DNA from 4 places in the Arthrobacter sp. N1 genome. Region 1 is predicted to be linked to each of the others. Evidence: riboswitches for the same ligand, from Rfam matches in the RefSeq annotation. Region 1 holds a riboswitch; each other region holds the start of a gene.
What was found. A riboswitch is a leader RNA that binds a small molecule or an ion and turns the genes downstream of it on or off. The one in region 1 is predicted to bind S-adenosylmethionine.
Positions count from the first base shown of each region.

Region 2: another riboswitch for S-adenosylmethionine. It lies ahead of NVV32_RS06655 (AmiS/UreI family transporter); the one in region 1 lies ahead of NVV32_RS05020 (bifunctional o-acetylhomoserine/o-acetylserine sulfhydrylase).
Region 3: another riboswitch for S-adenosylmethionine. It lies ahead of sfnG (dimethylsulfone monooxygenase SfnG); the one in region 1 lies ahead of NVV32_RS05020 (bifunctional o-acetylhomoserine/o-acetylserine sulfhydrylase).
Region 4: another riboswitch for S-adenosylmethionine. It lies ahead of NVV32_RS03055 (LLM class flavin-dependent oxidoreductase); the one in region 1 lies ahead of NVV32_RS05020 (bifunctional o-acetylhomoserine/o-acetylserine sulfhydrylase).

Region 1 covers NZ_CP102608.1:1,110,863-1,115,644, reverse strand. The annotation lists gene NVV32_RS05030 (hypothetical protein) at 48-290, opposite strand; gene metX (homoserine O-acetyltransferase MetX) at 429-1,568, opposite strand; gene NVV32_RS05020 (bifunctional o-acetylhomoserine/o-acetylserine sulfhydrylase) at 1,575-2,891, opposite strand; SAM riboswitch class IV at 2,973-3,089, opposite strand; gene NVV32_RS05015 (VOC family protein) at 3,331-3,972, shown strand; gene NVV32_RS05010 (DUF1540 domain-containing protein) at 4,061-4,366, opposite strand; gene NVV32_RS05005 (CPBP family intramembrane glutamic endopeptidase) at 4,508-4,782, opposite strand, start outside.
Region 2 covers NZ_CP102608.1:1,486,179-1,490,960, forward strand. The annotation lists gene NVV32_RS06635 (HIT family protein) at 1-490, shown strand, start outside; gene pgsA (phosphatidylinositol phosphate synthase) at 490-1,110, shown strand; gene NVV32_RS06645 (hypothetical protein) at 1,336-1,536, shown strand; gene NVV32_RS06650 (acyl-CoA dehydrogenase family protein) at 1,656-2,897, opposite strand; gene NVV32_RS06655 (AmiS/UreI family transporter) at 2,960-3,571, opposite strand; SAM riboswitch class IV at 3,607-3,720, opposite strand; gene NVV32_RS06660 (spore photoproduct lyase family protein) at 3,920-4,782, shown strand, end outside.
Region 3 covers NZ_CP102608.1:315,589-320,370, forward strand. The annotation lists gene NVV32_RS01570 (O-acetylhomoserine aminocarboxypropyltransferase/cysteine synthase family protein) at 1-1,248, opposite strand, end outside; gene sfnG (dimethylsulfone monooxygenase SfnG) at 1,248-2,414, opposite strand; SAM riboswitch class I at 2,420-2,523, opposite strand; gene NVV32_RS01580 (hypothetical protein) at 2,628-2,903, shown strand; cyclic di-AMP (ydaO/yuaA leader) riboswitch at 3,039-3,214, shown strand; gene NVV32_RS01585 (C40 family peptidase) at 3,218-4,108, shown strand; gene acs (acetate--CoA ligase) at 4,173-4,782, opposite strand, start outside.
Region 4 covers NZ_CP102608.1:648,793-653,574, reverse strand. The annotation lists gene NVV32_RS03065 (methionine ABC transporter permease) at 1-463, opposite strand, end outside; gene NVV32_RS03060 (methionine ABC transporter ATP-binding protein) at 460-1,503, opposite strand; gene NVV32_RS03055 (LLM class flavin-dependent oxidoreductase) at 1,641-3,029, opposite strand; SAM riboswitch class IV at 3,066-3,179, opposite strand; gene NVV32_RS03050 (SDR family NAD(P)-dependent oxidoreductase) at 3,277-4,035, opposite strand; gene NVV32_RS03045 (STAS/SEC14 domain-containing protein) at 4,166-4,525, shown strand; gene NVV32_RS03040 (GNAT family N-acetyltransferase) at 4,607-4,782, shown strand, end outside.

The DNA.
Region 1 (4,782 bases):
CCGGTCATCACCGGTGTCTTGAGGGCGCCGAGGGCGACGCCCTGGAGTCAGCTCTCGAGCGCGACCTCGCCGTTGGCGACCGCGTCCGCGCAGGCGCTGAGATCGGGCCCCGGCTTGAAGTCGACGAACTGCGGCTTGAGCTTCTCGAAGAGGAACTCGTAGACCTCGTCGCGGGACTTGCCGTCCATGGTCTCCGCCGCCTCCTTCACCGCGCCCTGCAGCGCCCGGTCGGCGTCGAGCAGGATCTTGTCGCGTGCTTCCTGGTTCCAGCCAATGGTGCTCAGTTCCATGAACAGCTCCTCTTCATCCGTCGGTGTGGTGCGCGCGGGACAGGGTCCCGGGCTTGCCTGCCGGCAATCGATAAGCAGGCTTAGCTCCCAGCCTAGGGGCAGGCCCGGAGAAACCCAACAGCAGCCGCCGCGAAACTTCTACTTCGCGTAGAAGGCATCGCGCAACTGCGCGTCGAGCTGGTGGATCTCCGTGAGGAAGGCATCGTGGCCCACCGGTGAGGTGATCGTGTGGACGGGCACCTCCCCGGGCAGCCCCGCCGCCAGGCGATGGGACTGCCCGGGGACGTACAGCCGGTCGGAGCCGACCGCCGCGACGAAGAACTGTGCCGGCGCGGCAGCGAGGGCGGCGTCGAGGCTCCCCCGGGCGCGGCCGGCGTCGTGGCTCATGAGCGCCTCCGTCAGGATCACGTAGCTGTTGGCATCGAACCGGTCCACCAGCTTCTCGGCCTGGTGGTCGAGGTAACTCTCCACCTGGTACCGCCCACGGTCGGCGGGCACCACCGCACCGAGGGGTTGCTCGGCATCCTGCTCGCTCCGGCCGAAGCGTGTCTCGAACTCCCCTTCCGAGCGGTAGGTGATGTGGGCGATGCGGCGCGCCAGCCCGAGGCCCGCATCCGGATGCGGACCGTCGTAGTAGTCGCCGCCGCGGTAGGCGGGATCCAGGCGGATCGCCTGCAGCTGCGCCTGGGCGAACGCTATCTGTTCGGCCGAACTGGCGGCTGTGCAGGCGATGACGGCGCATCGCTCCACGCGGTCCGGGTACATCAGGGCCCACTCGAGGGCACGCGCGCCTCCCATGGATCCGCCGAGGACCGAGTGCCAGCGGTGGATGCCGAGCTGGTCGGCGAGCAACGCCTCCGCCCGAACCCCGTCCCGGATGGTGACGAACGGGAAACGGGAGCCCCAGGGGGCACCGTCGGGCGCCAGGCTGGCCGGCCCCGTCGAGCCGTAGCAGCCGCCCACCATGTTGATCGACACCACGAAGAAGCGGTCCGTGTCCACCGTCCGCCCGGGGCCCACGAGCGCGTCCCACCAGCCCTCCTCCTCCGACGCACCGCGTGCGACGTGCGAGCTGCCCGTGAGGGCGTGCTGCACCAGCACCGCGTTCGATGCCTCCGCATCCAGCTCCCCCCACGTCTCGAAGGCGAGCTGCACGTCCGGCAGCGCGCCCCCGGTCTCGAGGGCCAGGGGGCCGATCGGGGCGACGCGCAGGAACCCGTCCCCCGAGGGGCCGGCGTCGTTCCCCTGGTGCAGCGGAGCGGGAGGGTAGGTGGTCACGAAGGGTCAGGCTCCTTTGGCCGCTCGGAAGCCGGCGTCGAGGTCGGCGAGGATGTCGGTGATGTTCTCGAGTCCCACGGACAGGCGGACGAGGCCCGGCCGGACGCCCGCCGTGAGCTGCGCCTCCGCGCCGAGCTGGCTGTGGGTGGTGGATGCGGGGTGGATGACGAGCGACCGCACATCCCCCACGTTCGCCACGTGCGAGTGCAGTTCGAGACCGTCGACGAAGCGCTTGCCCGCCTCGAGCCCCCCGGCGATGTCGAAGCTCACGATCGCCCCCGTGCCGATGCGCCCGTACTTCCGGCCGCGCTCGTACCAGGGGCTGGACGGCAGGCCCGCGTAGGAGACCCGCTCGACGTCGTCGTGCGCCTCCAGCCACTCGGCGACGGCCTGGGCGTTCTGCACATGCCGCTCCACCCTGAGGCTGAGCGTCTCGAGGCCCTGCGCGATCAGGAAGGCGTTGAACGGAGAGACCGCGGCGCCGAGATCGCGCAGGAGCTGCACCCGTGCCTTGAGGATGTAGGCGAGGTTGGCGCCGAGCGGGCTTCCGACACCGAGGTCACGCGCGTAGACGAGTCCGTGGTAGCTCTCGTCCGGCGTGTTGAAGCCGGGGAACCGCTCCGGGTACCGGGCGAAGTCGAAGTTCCCGGAGTCCACGATCACGCCCGCGATCGCGGTGCCGTGCCCGCCCAGGTATTTCGTGGCCGAGTGGACCACGATATCCGCGCCCCACTCGATGGGCCGGATGAGATACGGGGTGGAGAGCGTGTTGTCCACGATCAGCGGGAGCCCGTGCTCGTGGGCGACACCGCTGATGCCCTCCAGATCGAGGACGTCCTGGCGGGGATTGGAGACCACTTCGCCGAAGAAGAGCTTGGTGTTCGGGCGGACCGCCGCACGCCACTGCTCGAGATCGTCCGGGTCCTCCACGAACGTGGTCTCGATCCCGAATTTCTTCAGTGTGTGCCTGAACAGGTTGTACGTACCCCCGTAGAGGCTCGGGCTGGCGACGATGTGGTCCCCCGCCTCGGCGATGTTCAGCACCGCGAAGGTCCCGGCGGCCTGGCCCGAGGCGAGGAGCAGCGCACCGACGCCACCCTCCAGGCTCGCGATCCGGGTCTCCACGGCCTCCTGCGTCGGATTGCCGATCCGGGTGTAGATGGGCGCGAGCTCGGTCAGCGAGAACCGGTTCGCCGCACTCTCGGCGCTCGGGAACACGAACGAGGAGGTCTGGTAGATGGGGAGGGCCCGGGACCCCGTGGCTGCGTCCGGCACCTGGCCGGCGTGGATCTGGCGTGTCTCGAAAGACCAATCGTTGGACATGGTGCTCCCTGTCGGTAGGGGCCCTGCGATCTCCGATGCTCCCGCCGACAGTTCCGGCTCCGGGAGACCGGGCCCCGCAGGAGCCCGCGCTTGAACGACGCCGAACCGGCGCCGGACCTGGTCCTCACCCGGGGCACCCCACCGCGGTTGGAGGGTTGCCGGCCAGCAAGCCGGGGCTTCGTGCTGGCACTCATGACCTGCACCCATGAAAACGTATGGGAGCGTGTCCGGCAACCCGTGTGACCCTCCGTGAAGCCGGCACGGAACGTCGCCCCAGGTGCCCCTCCGGTTCCCGGCGGTGCCTCGCGCCGGCATCCGACCCACCGGCTCTGTGCTCCGCCGCCGCCTCGGACGGCGCTCCGGCAGGGCCGGTGGGCGCTGTCCACGGGTAAGGCGGCCCTAAGTCGAGAGGTGCATCACTTAGTGCCAAAATAACCGCATGCGCCTGGACCACGTCTCTTATGCCTGTGAACCCGATGGACTTGCCGCGACCGCCGACCGGATCTCGGCCCGGCTCGGCATGGAGCCCGTGAAGGGCGGTGTGCACCCGCGTTTCGGCACCCGCAACATGATCTTCCCGCTGGCCAACAGCCAGTACCTCGAGGTCGTGGAGGTGCTGAACCACCCTGCGTCGGACAAGGCGCCCTTCGGCCAGGCCGTCCGCGCCCGCTCCGAGGCCGGCGGAGGCTGGATGGGCTGGTGCGTCGCTGTCGACGACCTGGGCCCGTTCGAGGAACGCCTCGGCCGCAGCGCCGTCCCAGGGAACCGCAAGTTCCCGGACGGCCAGGAACTGACCTGGCAGCAGATCGGCATCAAGGGCCTCATCGCGGACCCGCAGGTCCCCTACCTCCTCCGCTGGGACGAGGGCACCGAGGAACTCCACCCGTCCAAGGCACGCCCGGCGTCGGTCAAGCTCGACTGCCTGACCATCGCGGGGTCCTCCGAGCGCGTCACCGAGTGGCTCGGCACTGCGGTCGAGGAGACGCTCGACGGCGTCCAGGTGCAGTGGATCGCTCCGAACGGCACCCCCGGCATCATGTCCGTGACCTTCGAGACCGGCGAGGGACGCGTCGAGATCTGAGAGCTCGCGACGAGGCGAACACGGAGAAGGACCGGACTGTCGTCCGGTCCTTCTCCGTGTGGCGGCCGTTGTCGACCGCCTCAGCCGGTCAGGCGTGCGTGTAGGTGAGGCAGTCAGCGGCCTCGGCACCCGGACCCACTTTCACGGCCGGCGCGCTGCAGAGGAGATCGTGGTTGAAGCTGCACTCGGAGCGCTGGCAGGCGCCGACGTGCGCGAGCATCTTCGGCAGCCCGCCGCTGATGGACGTGTCGATGAACGTGGCACACGAGGCGTGCTCCTCGCTGCCCGACACCGTGATGGCGACGGCGGTGCAGCCGTCGTGGTTGAAGGAGCAGTTGTGGACACTGCACTCGGAGACACTGGTGACACTGGGGGCACTGGGGGCGCTGCTCATGATTCCTCCTGGCTGGTCCGGTGGGGTCCCTGTCGGAGCCGCCGTTGTCTGTGCCGGATGAAGTGAGCATAAACCCGTAATTAGCGGATAATTTAGTCATGATTCGTGCGCGCAAATGAACAAAGGGAAGCCTTTCTTTATTCAACCGCCAATTCCGATGGCCGGTCCGATGAGCGCGAATCCGACGAAACCGGTGATGTCGATGAGCGCGTGCGCGATCACCAGCGGCATGACACGGCGCGTGCGCGTGTAGAACCAGCCGAACAGCAGACCCATCAGGACGTTGCCGATGAACGGGCCGAAACCCTGGTACAGGTGATAGCTGCCGCGCAGGAGGGCACTGCTGACGACGATGGCGGGCGTCGACCATCCGAGCTCACGCAACCGGATGAACAGATACCCCACCACGATCACCT
Region 2 (4,782 bases), 380 kb from region 1:
GAAGGGCGGCCAGGACCAGGTCGGCTCCGAGGAGAGGTGTCCCTTCTGCCGTGCCCCCCGGCTCAGCGACGAGGAGTCGCTGATCGTGCACCGCGGGACCCACGCGTTCGTCCTGCTCAACCTGTTCCCCTACAACGCCGGTCACCTGCTCGTGGTCCCGTACCGGCACGTGCCCGACTACACGGACATCGACGAGGCGGAGACGGCCGAGGTGGCAGCCCTGACCCAGACCGCCATGCGCGTGCTGCGCCGCGTCTCCCACCCGACAGGCTTCAATCTCGGGATGAACCAGGGGGCGACCGGCGGGGCCGGGATCGCCGCCCACCTCCACCAGCACGTGGTGCCGCGATGGGGTGGGGACGGCAACTTCCTGCCGATCATCGCGCAGACCAAGGCCATCACCCAGACCCTCGGCGAGGTCCGGGCGCAGGTCGCCGAGGCATGGCCCTCGCGTGGGGACGACGCCGCCCCGCCGGAACCGGGCTCCTGATGCTCAACAGGTACGCCCGGGGCTTCTTCACCCGGCTGTTCACCCCGCTGGCGCGGTTGCTGCTGCGCTGGGGTGTGACGCCTGACGCCGTCACCATCGCCGGCACCATCGGGGTGGCAGGCGGTGCGCTGGTGTTCTACCCCCTCGGACAGCTGTTCTGGGGGACCGTGGTCATCACGCTCTTCGTCTTCTCCGATGTCATCGATGGGATCATGGCACGCCTGAAGGGGCACGGCGGCTCCTGGGGCAGCTTCCTCGACTCGACGCTCGACCGCATCGCCGACGGCGCGCTGTTCACGGCGGTCGCCATCTGGTTCTTCACCGGCGGACAGAATCCCGCCATCGCCGTCGCCGCCCTCGCCTGCCTCGTGCTCGGCATGCTCGTGTCCTACGCGCGGGCCAAGGCGGAGTCCCTGGGCTTCACGGCCAACGTCGGGGTGGCGGAGCGGGCCGAGCGGCTCGTGTCGGTCCTCGTGGTCACCGGGCTGACGGGCCTCGGGTTGCCGGAGGTCGTCCTGTTCACCGTCCTCGTGATCCTGGCGCTGGCGAGCCTCGTCACGGTGTACCAGCGTGTCCGCGCCGTGCGGAGGCAGTCGCTCGAGGCGGCGTCGCCCTCCTGACCCCACGCCGACGGGCCCACGCAGCGCGTGGCCGGGCCGGTGAGCAGCTGAGCGTCCCCGCACCCGTGCACGGTTGTGCGCACGGGTGGTCCAGCCGCCGGGTCCTGGTGCCACCGTCGTCCCTTGCGCCCGGCACCGATGCGTCCCGTCCGTCCGGCACCGATGAGTACCGTGCGCCCGGACCGTCTAAGGGGCACCGATGCTCCACGACGGAAGGACGGCGTCATGCCACCCCTCGGATTCCTGCCCGCGGACCTGCACATCGTCTCGCAGGGCGATCTCCTCCTCCTGCAGGCCGGCGGCACTGCCCGTGACCACCGCACCGGGCCCGGCGCCGGGAGCCGCCGGTGCCCGCCCTGGCCCGACGAGGCGGTCGACCGCGTCCTGGACGAGCTCGAGCGCAGGGACGCCGCCGTGCTGCAGTGACCCCGCCGTGAGTCACTCCCTGCGTTGCCGCGTGACGGTGACGGACGTGACGGACGCGACGGACGCGACGGACGTGACGGACGCGACGGACGCGACGGACGCGCCGCAGTCCCTCGGCATCAGGCGCCCGGCGCCGGCGCGGACCCGATGGACCAGATCCGCGGTGGTACGGCGCCGTTGACCGAATGGTCACCGACGATCCTGGCCTTGAAGACCCAGGGGTTGTGGTTGGCGGCGGTGCGCGCGTTGCGCCAGTGGCGGTCGAGGTTCTTCGCCGTGCTCACGCCCGAGGCCGCGAGGGCGCCGAAGACGTCGGACGTAGCCCGCGTGGCGAGGGCGGACAGGATCACCTGGGCCTTCGCGGTCTCTAGCTCGGCGACGTCGTTGCGCCGCTCGTCCTCGGCCTCGTCATCGAGGAACGCGCCCTCGTAGGCGTGCTGCAGCGCCCGCGCGGCACGCTCGACCGTCGCCTCCGCCGCATACGCGGCCGCGGACACCTCCCCGACGACCTGCAGGATCTGGGGATCGGCCGCGAAGGATGGAGCATTCCCGTGGCTGAAGATCCGCGTCCTGGTCCGGACCTCGCGGGCGACGTCGTGCTCCGCGCCCTTGATGGTCCCGGCAAGGACCGCAAGCAGCACCGCCTGGTAGAACGCGGTCTGGTAGGCGAACCGGGTATCGAAGTCGATGACGTTCTCGGCGTCGACGCGTGCTGCGTCGAACGTCGACGTCCCGGAGCCGGTGGTCTGCTGGCCGAAGCCGTCCCAGTCGTCGGCGTGCGTGACCCCCGGCTGGTGGGCACTGACGACGGCGATCACCTTGACGCCGTTGTCGGTGCGCTGGGCGAAGGTGTCGATCCAGTCGGCGAAGATGCTGCCTGTGGAGTAGTACTTGGTGCCGCTGACGAGGAACCCCCCGGAGTCCGGATCGGGACTGACCTTGGTGATCACGTCGCCGATCGTGACGCCGCCCACCTCGGTCCAGGAGTTCCCGACCGTCTCGCCGTCGACGAACCGCCTGAGCCACGTCTCGCGGTGCGGGCCCGAGGAGACCAGCCGGTCCTCCACGAAGGCGAAGTGGCCACGCAGGGCCTGCGGGATGTTCGGGTCGGCCGCGGCGAGCTCGGTGAGCAGCCGGAACAGCTGGGGTAGGGAGGCGCCGAAACCGCCGGCGGCCACGGGGACCCGGAGGGCGCCGAAGCCCGCGTCGATCAGGGCACGGATCTCGGCGCGGGGGAGTTCGTGCTCACGGTCCCGCCGCGAGGCTCCGTCGGCGATCCTGGCGAAGAGCGGGCGGAAGCGGGCGGCGAGGAGCTCGTAGTCGGCATCGGCAGTGCGGGTGATGTTCGTGATGGTGGTCATGACGGACCTTTCGATGAAGGGATGCAGGGCGGACAGGGCGCGGGAGGGGTGTAGAGCGGTTGTCAGGCGTCGACGGCGACCGGCTGCGCGGCGATGACCGGTACGGGCCGGCCGCCGAGGGTGACGGCGACCGCGAAGAGGGCACCGAGGACCACGGCCGTCGCGATGACGGCCGTCGTCCCGCCCGGCCAGGCGCCGTTGAGGCCGAGCAGCGCGGGGACCACGGTGCTGATTGTGCCCACGAGGATCGCGCTCCAGCCGGTGACCCGCGTGAGGCGCTCCGCGCCGCGGGCGAGGAGCAGGAAGAACAGGGTCCAGAGCGCGGCCCAGCTGATCCAGAGCACCGAGCTCACAGGGTCCTCGCGGGCTGCCGTGCCGGCGAGGACGAGGGCGAGCACGGCGACGAAGCCGCAGAACCAGCCGACGCCGGCCGATCCGAGGCCTGCGACCGAGCCCAGCCCCACGTACAGGTAGGTCAGGCCGAACAGGACGATCCCGGCCGCCGATCCGGCGGCGCCGGGATCGGACGAGGCGACGAGCAGCGCCACGACCAGTTGCAGCAGGCCGATCGCGATGTTGAAGAAACCGGCGTCGCGCGGGGTCACGCGGCCGAGCAGGGAGACGCCGTTGATCAGCAGGGCGGCCCCGGAGAGCAGGAGGCAGATGTACGACATGGGTGTCCCGTCGTCAGGACGCGGACCAGGGGTGCGCGCCGTGCTTGCCCCGACGCGGGCTGCGCGGGGCCTGATCGTCACCTGGGGCACCCCGCCACGGAGGGGGTTGCCGTCCGACGAGCCAGGGCTTCGCGTCGGAACTCTTGATCTGTCCTCCGAGGCTAGGCCGTCCCACCGCCGGTGTGCCGGAATGCGTCGGAGCGTGACCCCCGATGACCTCCGATGACGCCCCGCAGCCTCACGTGGCAGACCGGGATGCTCGGTCCGCCTCGCCCCGGAGACCGGTGCCCGACACCCGTCGCCCGCGGAACATAAGCACCCTTCGCAGTGTTGTAGAAGGTGATGACGATGCCCCAGGAACAGGATCTGACCACGATCACCCCCACGCGCCTGTGGGTCCCGCGCCATGTGCTGATCACGCGTGCAGCCTCCGACCTGCCGCACACCGCGGAGATCGTCCGCCGCTGTGAGGCAGCCGGAGTGGAGGACATCCGCGTCCTCCCCGGTAACGCCCTGACGGGGCTCCGCGGCGCCACGGAACGGGAGACCTATGCGTCGGCGAAGAACACTTTGGCCGTCGTCGTCGCACCGCCCAGTGCGCTGAAGCCCCAGCCGATCCCCCCGAGTGCCGACTGGCGGATCGACCTCGCGAAGGGTTGTCCCGCCCACTGCCAGTACTGCTATCTGGCCGGCTCGCTCCAGGGTCCGCCGGTGACCCGCGTCTACGCGAACCTCGACGACGTCCTCGACGGGGTGCGCACGCACGCCGGCCGGGGTTCCGTGACCAGCGGCACCATCGAGCGAGGTGGCGAGGGCACCACCTTCGAGATGTCCTGCTACACCGATCCGCTCGGCATCGAGAACGTGACGGGCTCGCTCGCGGCGGCGATCTCCCGCGTGGGCTCGGGAGAATTCGGCGAGGACGTCCAGCTGAGGTTCACCACGAAGTTCGACGACGTCGGCGAGCTGGTGACGCTGGATCACGGCGGCCGGACACGGGTGCGCTTCTCGGTCAACGCCGCCGAGGTGGCCAACCGCTTCGAGGGCGGGACGGCCAGGATGCCCGCACGGCTCACGGCGCTCCGCGCGGTCGCGGCGGCAGGCTACCGTGTGGGCCTGACCATCGCCCCCATCATGCCCGTCCCCGGCTGGCGTGAGCAGTACGGCGCGTTGCTCGACGACGTCGCCGCTGCCCTCGACGGCATCGAGGA
Region 3 (4,782 bases), 800 kb from region 1:
CAGGATGTCGGCCAGGTCCTCCAGGCCCACGGAGATGCGGACGAGGTCCTCGGGAACGCCCGCCGCGACCAGCTGTTCGGTGGAGAGCTGCTGGTGCGTCGTCGAGCCCGGGTGGATCACGAGCGTCCGGGAGTCGCCGACGTTCGCGAGGTGCGAGGCGAGCTGCAGCGACTCGATGAACTTCTGGCCCGCTTTCCGCCCGCCCCGGATGCCGAAGCTGAACACGGACCCCGGCCCCTGCGGGAGGTAGGTCCTCGCGCGCTCATGGTGCGGGTGGGTGGGCAGGCCTGCGTAGTTGACGTACTCCACGCGGGGATCGGCCTGGAGCCACTGCGCTACGGCGAGGGCGTTCTCGAGGTGCTCGTCGAGGCGCTGGGCGAGCGTCTCGACGCCCTGCAGGAGCTGGAAGGCCGACGTCGGCGAGAGGGACGGGCCGATGTCGCGGAGCTGCTCGGTGCGGAGCTTGGTGAGGAACCCGTACTCACCGAAGTTCGCCCACCACTGGATGTTGCCGTAGGAGGGCACCGGCTCGGTCATCATGGGGAACTTGCCGTTGCCCCAGTCGAACCGGCCGCTCTCGACGATCACGCCGCCGAGGGTGGTGCCGTGGCCGCCGATGAACTTGGTGGCCGAGTGGATGACGATGTCGGCGCCGTGCTCGATGGGCCGCACGAGGTAGGGGGTGCTCAGTGTGGAGTCGACGATGAAGGGGATGCCGGCGTCGTGCGCCACCTTCGCGAGTCCCGCGAGGTCGGAGATCTCACCGGACGGGTTCGCGATCACCTCGGCGTAGACGGCCTTCGTGTTCTCGCGGATGGCCGCTGCGTAGTCCGCCGGGTCGGTGCCCGGCACGAAGGTGGTCTCGATGCCGAAGCGGCGCAGCGTGACGTCGAGCTGGGTCACCGTCCCGCCGTACAACTGGGAGGCGGCGACGATGTGATCGCCCGCCTGGCACAGGGCCGCGAAGGTGATGAACTCGGCACTCATGCCCGACGCCGTCGCCACTGCGCCGATCCCGCCCTCGAGGGAGGCGATGCGCTCCTCGAAGGCCGCGACGGTGGGGTTGCCGATGCGCGAGTAGATGTTGCCGTACTTCTGCAGCGCGAAGAGGTTCGCGGCGTCGTTCGTGTCCTTGAACACGAAGGACGTGGTCTGGTAGATCGGGACGGCCCGCGCGCCGTGCGTCGCGTCGGGGGTTCCGCCGGCGTGGAGCGCACGCGTGCGGAAACCGAAGGAACGTTCTGCCATCAGACACCTGCCTTGCTGGGATGGGTTCCGGCGAGGGTCTCGTCCGGATCGAAGTCGACGCCGGCCCTGCGGGCCGCATCCGCCTCGAGCTCGCGCACGATCGGGAGGATGTCCGTCCCGAAGGCGGCGACCTCCTCCTGGAAGTGCAGGTAGCAGGTCAGGAAGAGGTTGACGCCGATCTTCTTGTACTCGACGATCCGCTCGGCGATCTGCTCCGGAGTGCCGATCAGCTGCGTCCGGAAGCCGTCGTTGTACTGGATGAGGTCCTCGAAGGAGGAATCGGCCCACATGCCCTTGCCGTCCTTCGTGGAGGCGCCCGCTTCCTGCACGGCGTCGCGGAAGCCCTCGACCGCGGGACGGTGGGCCTTGGCCACGATCTCACGGAGCGTGTCACGCGCCTCCTTCTCGGAGTCGCGGGCGATGACGAAGCCGTTCAGCCCGTACCGGGGACGGCGCCCGGCGGCGGTGGCCGAGGCCTGCACCCCGGCGATGTTCTCCCTGAAGCCGTCGAGGTCCTTCCCGTTCGAGAAGTACCAGTCGGCGACCCGGCCGGCAGTGGCCTGCGCCGCCGTCGAATTGCCGCCGAAGAAGACTTCCGGGTGCGGGCGGCCGGGGACGTCGACGGGCGGGGGGCTCAGTGTGAAGTCCGTGATGTCGTAGTACTTCCCCGACTGGCTGTAGCCCTGTTCGGTCCACAGGCCCCTGAGCACGCGGATGAACTCCTCCGTGCGGACATAGCGCTCGTCGTGCTCGAGCCACTCGAGGCCGAAGTTCACGAACTCGTCCTTCAGCCAGCCGGAGACGATGTTCACGGCCGCGCGGCCGTTCGAGATGTGGTCGGCCGTGATGATGAACTTGGCCAGCACGCCCGGGTGCCACATCCCGGGGTGGACGGCGGCGATCACCTTGAGTCTCTCGGTCGCGGCGAGGAGGGCGAGCGAGAAGCTCGTGGCCTCGTGCTGCTTGTCCGCGCCGTACGAGGCGGCGTACCGCGTCTGCGAGAGGGCGTACTCGAAACCGGCGTCCTCCGCGATCCGGGCGAGCTTGCGGTTGTAGTCGAAGTCCCAGCTGGTGCGCTGCTCGATGGTCGAGACCACGAGACCACCACTGACGTTGGGGACCCAGTAGGCGAACTTCAGGGGAGTGGACAGGTCGGCGACGCTCATGACTTCCTCCATCGTTCTGGCAGTAGCACCCTACTGTCCCCGTGGTGCACGGGGGCCAGGGTTGCTGCGGCGTCAATGAGCCAGATCTCTCGGCCGCTCGGGATGGTCAAGCACGAGTGTGACATCGGGGTCGCGACAATCCAAACAATGTGTCGTTCTGCGTGGTGCCGGATGTCAGGGCGGAGTCCTGGTCCGTACGCCTAGGGTTGGTGCATGGATCACGGCGGAACCGAGGAGTGGAGGGCTGCTACGCGCGAGCAGGAGCGCCTCCTGTGGAACACCCTGTGCTGGGTCGGTGCCGTCCTCACGCTCGTCCTGGGCGGCAGCATCGTGACGGCATCGAGTATCGGCGGGACATCCGTCGGAGTGTGGTTCTTCGTGCAGCAGTGCGGCCTGCTGATCCTCAGCGCGACGGGGACCGTGCTCGCCTTCCGCCGGTGGCGTTCCGCGGGATCGCGCCGGGAGCGCACGCCGCAGGGCGATCGGTGACCGGCGGGAAGGGCAGGATACGCCCCGTTACAGAAATGTGACAAACGCCCGGAGCGCTGGGTACTCTCAGTCGGTGCTCCCGTCCACGTGGGGCGCTCCCGCACGGATTGCCGAGCCCTGCCGCCGATCGGGATACGTCCGCATACACCGAAGGCAGGGACGGGGGAACCATCAGTTCCACCGGACGCGCAGGATCCCTGCACGCGTCCTCGGGGTTAAGTCGCACCGCACCGCCCACCGGCGGTGCCCGCGGCCGGGTGACTCCCATCCGAACCCGACAGCTCACCCCGCAGGCATGGGAGAGGTATAGAACCATGTCACGAATCACTTCACCGGCACGCCACCGCGCGGACGTCGACGGAAACCTCGCGCTGCAGGGCCTGTCCCGCGCCGCGAAGAGCGGAGCCACCGCCGTGGGCCGCCCGGTCGCCATCGTCGCCGTGACGTCGGGCCTCGCCCTCAGCGCCGTCGGCACCGCACACGCCGGCACCTACACCGCCGAGGGCACGACGGCTCAGACCGCCGCGGTCGCCCCCGCTGCCGCAGCAAGCGCCGCGGGCACCGCCCACACCGTCGCCGCCGGCGACACCCTGGGTGCCATCTCGGCCCGCTACGGCGTCGAGCTCACCACGGTCCTGACCGCCAACGGCCTCTCGCTCGCATCGGTCATCTTCCCCGGACAGACGATCGTCATCCCCGCCGCCGGTGCTGCTGTCGCGGCGCCGGCCCAGACGGTGTCCGCCCCGGTCGCCGCAGCACCAGCTGCTCCTGCCGTCCAGCAGGCCGCCGCAATCGCTCCGGCTCCGGCCGTGTCCACGGAAGCCGGATCGGGTGTCTACCTGGCCTCGGCAGCGATCACCCCGGTCGCCGCCGAGACCGCTCCCTCGGGCAACGCCGCGGGCGCCATCCTCGGCTCCGCCCGGGCGCAGCTCGCTGCCGGTGCCGTGCAGGACTGCACCGTGCTGGTCGAGAAGGCCCTGCGCGCGGCAGGTATCTCCGTCGGAGATCTCGGCCCCTCGCAGTTCTTCCAGTTCGGCGCCCAGGTGTCCACCCCCGCTCCCGGTGACCTCGTCATCACGGGCGGCCACGTGGCCGTCTACGTCGGCGGCGGCCAGGTCATCAGCAGCGGCATGAACGGCATCAACGCCACCATGCAGCACCCTCTCTCGGATCTTCCGGGAGCATCCTTCGTCCGGGTGGGCTAATACCGGACGGACCACGCACGGGAGACGGCAGGCGCTTGGACGGGGCGCCTGCCGTCTCCTTCGTTTAACCGCGGTGCAGACCTGTCGGAGTGGCGCCTCGGACGCTGAGGCGGAGGACGTCCTGGATCCCGGGGATGCACCCCTCGTTCTGCAGGGATGTCGTGTCCCCCAGCTCCGTGCCCTCGAAGAGCTGAGTGAGCAGGCGCCGCATGATCTTGCCGGAGCGCGTCTTCGGCACGTCCTCGACGACCACGACGGCCGAGGGGCGTGCGATCGGGCCGATCGCCTCGGCGACCTGGGCCCGCAGCGTCCCGGAGACGTCGATCGACGGATCGGTACCGGTGGCCAGCACCACGAAGGCCGCGATGGCATGGCCCGTCACCGGATGGGCGATCGGGCACACGCCCGCCTCGACGACGAGCGGGTGGGCGACGAGGGCCGACTCGATCTCGATCGTCGACAGCCGGTGACCGGACACGTTGATCACGTCGTCCACGCGCCCGAGGATCCAGGTGTCGCCGTCGTCGTCGTACCGCGCGCCGTCGCCGGCGAGGAACCACCCCTCGGCAGCGAACATCCGCCAGTAGGAGTCGAGGTAGCGCTGGGGATCGCCCCAGACGGTCCGGGCCATCGCAGGGCCGTGACGGTCGACGACGATCAGGCCCTGCTCGCCC
Region 4 (4,782 bases), 460 kb from region 1:
GGACGGCCTCCCCGAACTGCGCGGACCGCATGATCTGGAGGTGGGACCCGCCCGCGGCCCGTGCCACCTGAATGATGGACGGCGGCACCGAGCGCAGGGCGTTCTCGACGATACGCGTGAAGAAGGCGATGCCCGCGAGCGACATCGGCACGACCGCTGCGGCGATGCCGATGTTCGTACCCGTGACGAAGCGCGTGAACGGCACGATCGCCGCCATGAGGATGAGGAAGGGCAGCGACCGGCCGATGCTGATGATCCAGCTGAGCAGGGTGTGCAGTGCCGGGCGCTCGTGGAGCCCGCCGGGAGCCGCGTTGTGGAGCAGCACACCGAGGGGGGTCCCGATCACGAGGACCACGGCCATGACGATGCCCACCATGGTGACGGTCTGCCCGTAGGCGGGGAGCAGGAGGGCGGGCAGGTCCCCGAGGGGGACGTCGGCGCGCGGCAGGACGACGGCGCTCATGCCGCGTCCTCGAGGGCTCCGGCGAGGATCCGCTCGTCGGTCGGACCGAAGGATGCGGCGGAGTGGTCGGGAGTGCCGCTCAGTCCGCACCGGGCGAGCGCCGCCACGACGCGGGCGTCGTCGTCCGTTCCGATGCCGAGCGTCGCACTGCCCGTGTTGACGCCGTGCACGGTCTCGACCGACGCCCCCAGGAGGTGCACGCTCGCGCCGAGGTCGGCGGTCACGCGCTGGATCCAGTCGCCGGGCACGGTGGTGGAATCGTAGGTGACGAACCAGGTCCGCGTGCCGGCTTCCGGTCCCGCGTGGCCGCGACGGGGCTGCAGCGAGCGCCCGAGGCGGGAGCCGTGCGAGGTCAGCAGGTTCACGAGGCTGCCCTGCTCTACGATTCTCCCGTGGTCGAGCCGGGCGACGGTATCGGCGACCTGCCGCACCGTGTCCATCTCGTGGGTGATGAACACGACCGTGAGATCGAGGTCGTCGCGCAGTTCGCGGACGAGTCCGACGACGGAGCGCGTGGTGTCCGGGTCCAGCCCGGACGTGGCTTCGTCGGCCAGGAGGATGGAGGGACGCAGCGCGAGCGCCCGGGCGATGCCGACGCGCTGGGCCTGCCCGCCGGAGAGCTGGAACGGGTAGTGGCCCGCCTTGTCGGTGAGTCCCACGCGCTCCAGCAGTTCACCGACCCGGCTCCTCGTCTCCTGCGGAGTCACTCCGAGGAAGTCGAGGGGCAGGGCGATGTTCTCGGCGGCCGTGCGGCGGCTGAGCAGGCTCGAGGACTGGAAGACGGTGCCGATCCGGCGCCGGGCGTCGCGGAGGCGCTTCTCGGGCAGGCCGGAGAGGTCCTCACCGTTCACGACGACGGACCCCGACGTGGGGCGTTCGAGGAGGTTGATGCACTGCGCGAGGGTGCTCTTGCCGGCACCGCTCGGGCCGACCACGGCGGCGATCCGCCCGGTGGGCACCTCGAAGTCGAGGTGGTCGAGCACGGTGACGGCGGCGTCGCCGCGGCCGTAGGTCTTGGTCAGGTGTCTCAGCGAGATCATGGGGTTCCTCGGGAAGGTCGAGCGGGTCGGGATGGGCTGGAGTGCAAGCGTCGCGGGCGCCGTGGATGTGCGGTCGGACGGGTGCGCCAGGGGCGAGCGGGAGCGGGGTGTCGCGGAGGTGCGGCGGGACGGGTGCGTCAGGGGCGGGCGGGCTGGAGCCGGTAGCCTGCACCGCGGTGCTCGGCGGGAAGCCGGTCACCCTTGCCGAACAGCTTCTGGCGGAGCGTCCCCTCCGCGTAGGCCGTCGGATACGCGCCGCGCTTCTGCAGCTCGGGCACCACATGGGTGATGACATCCTCGAAGGAGCCCGGCGTGATGGCGTAGGCGAGGTTGAACCCGTCCACGTCCGTCTCCTCGACCCAGGACTGCAGCTCGTCGGCCACCTGCGCGCCGGACCCGACGACCCTCGGCCCCAGCCCGCCGATACCGGCCCACGCGGCGATGTCGCGGACGGTCCAGGGGAGGCCGTCGTCGTTCACTTTCTGGAAGTTCGCCACCGCGGACTGGATGGCATTGGACTGCACAGTGCCGATCGGCTCGTCGGGGTCGTAGACGCTGAGGTCGATGCCCAGCCAGCCGGAGAGCAGGACGAGCGCGCCCTCGTAGCTGACGTACTGCTGGTAGTCGGCGTGCTTGGCGTGCGCCTTCTCCTCGGTCTCGTCCGTGATGACGGTCAGCATCGTGTAGATGCGTACGGAGTAGCGGTCGCGCCCCTCGGCCTCGACGGCGTCGCGGATCCTGTGGACGGCGTCCTTCAGGAGGGCCTTCGTGGGCGAGCCGACGAAGACCGCTTCCGCGTTGCCTGCCGCGAAGGCGATACCCCGCGGGGAGGCCCCCGCCTGGTAGATGACGGGGGTGCGCTGGGGCGACGGTTCGCTGAGGTGGATGCCGGGAACGGTGAAGAACGTGCCGTCGTGCTGGATCTCGTGGACCTTCGCCGGATCGGTGAAGACGCCGGTCCTACGATCCCGGACCACGGCGTCGTCCTCCCAGGAGCCTTCGAGGAGCTTGTAGAGCACCTCGAGGTATTCGTCGGCGTGGTCGTAGCGCTGGTCGTGCTCCAGCTGGTCCTCGTGGCCCATGTTGCGGGCCGCGGAGGGTAGGTAGCCGGTGACGACGTTCCAGCCCACGCGGCCGTCGGTCAGGTGGTCGAGGGTGGAGAGGCGCCGCGCGAAGGGGTACGGGTGCTCGTAGGCAGTGCCGGCCGTGACGCCGAAGCCGAGGTGTTCCGTGACGAGGGCCATCGCGGAGACGAGCAGGAAAGGGTCGTTGACCGGCGTCTGCGTCCCCTGGCGCAGGGTCGCCTCGTTGGAGCCGCCGAAGACGTCGTAGGTGCCGAGGACGTCCGCGATGAAGATGCCGTCGAACAGGCCCTTCTCCAGGGTCTGCGCGAGGTCCGCCCAGTAGCGCAGGTCCTTGTAGCGCCAGGACTGGTCCTCAGGGTGCCGCCAGAGACCGGGCGACTGGTGGCCCCCGCAGTTCATGTCGAAGGCATTGAAGCGGATACGGCGGGGTGCAGAGGTCATGAAGGATCCTCGTGTCCGGGGCACTGCCGGAAGGAAGCGCCATACTTGCCCGCACGGTGCATGACGGGCCGAATCCTCACCTGGGGCACCCCGCTACAGCGAGAGGGTTGCCGTCCAACAAACCAGGGTTTTGCGTTGGAACTCTTGATTCTGCTCCCGAGCCTAAGGGCGAGGCCCTGCAGGCGTCCATCGGCCGTCGTCACAGAACGTCACGAGGCAATGTGGTGGACGGCCCGCCGGGCCGGCCTCACCTCAGGTAGGACGCCCCGTTGGCGTCCACCACGGTCCCGCTGACCCAGAGCGGCGCGTCGGTGGCGAGCCAGCCCACCGTCCGGGCGATGTCCTCCGGCGTCGCCACGCGGTTGAACGGGCTCTGCGCGCGCACCGCGTCCCCGCCCGGACCGTCGAGGACGGTCCTGCCCATGTCGGTCTCGACGAAGCCTGGCGCGACGGCGGCGGCGAGGATCCCGTGCGGCGCGAGGGCGACGGCGAGCGACTGCGTCAGTGCGTGCAGCCCCGCCTTGCTCGCACCGTACGCGGGCGTGGCGGGTTCACCGCGGTAGGCGCCCCGGGACCCGACGCTGATGAGGCGCCCGCCCTCCGGACCTGCGGGGCGTCCGACGAGGTGCTGCGCCACGAGCCACGCGAGGTTCGCCGGACCGAGCAGGTTCACGTCGAGGGTGCGGCGCCAGGCCTGTTGCCATTCCTCGAAGGACGTGCCGTCGACGGGATGCGCCTCGAAGATGCCCGCGTTGTTGACCAGCACGTCGATTCCGCCGAGGGAGTCGACGGCACTGTCGACGATGCGCCGGCAGGCGTCAGGATCACCGACATCGCCGACCACGACGGTGTGACCCGCTCCGGGGAGTCCGTCCCGGACGGCCTCCGCCGCCGCCGTGTCCCGCCCCGCGTGCACGGCGATGCGGTGCCCCCGCCCGGACAGGTCCAGGGCGATGGCTGCGCCGATACCTCGACTGGCCCCGGTCACCAGAATGCTCAGTGTCATGGACAGGAGGCTACAACCTGCACGGCCCCCGTACGGCGGAATGGGCACCTGTGGACGGTCGAAGCGATCCGGGGGTGCGTCTTGCTACGCTGGCTGATCAATGCCCCCAGCCGCCGATCGAAGGACTTCGATGGACCCGTTCACCGCGAACTTCGACCGCGGGATCCTGAGACTGCGCTGGCGACGCGGTGTCGAGATCACCCACCCGTACGCCGTCGCCGCGGCCGCGGCCCTCGCCGAGTTCCACGGACCGACGGCCCTGCCGCTCCTCGTCCACATGCACGGAATCACGGGCATCACGCCCGAGGCCCGGATCGGGATGAGCAGCTACCGCGGATTCTCCAGGGTGGCGCTGGTCGGCCAGGACGTCGTGGACGAAGTGATGTCGGGCTTCTCCCACCGCTCCCCCACCGCGACCCGGTACTTCACCTCGGAGACCGACGCCGTCGCCTGGCTCCTCGAATCGAGCTCGTCGCACGCTCCGGCCTAGCTCCCGGAGCCAGGGGAGGAGCCGCGCACGCCCAGCGTCGTGTCGTTGACCGCCTGTCGGCGCGGGTGCCAGAGTGACTCCATGAGCAGCGAGCATCCAGACGTGGCCGTCACCGACAACAAGGCGAAGAGCCGTTACGAGGCAGCACTCGACGGCGATCCGGCGGGCATCGCCGCCTACGAGCTCTCCGATGACACCATCGTCTTCACGCACACCGTGGTCGACGAGGACCTGGAGGGCCGTGGCGTCGGCAGCAC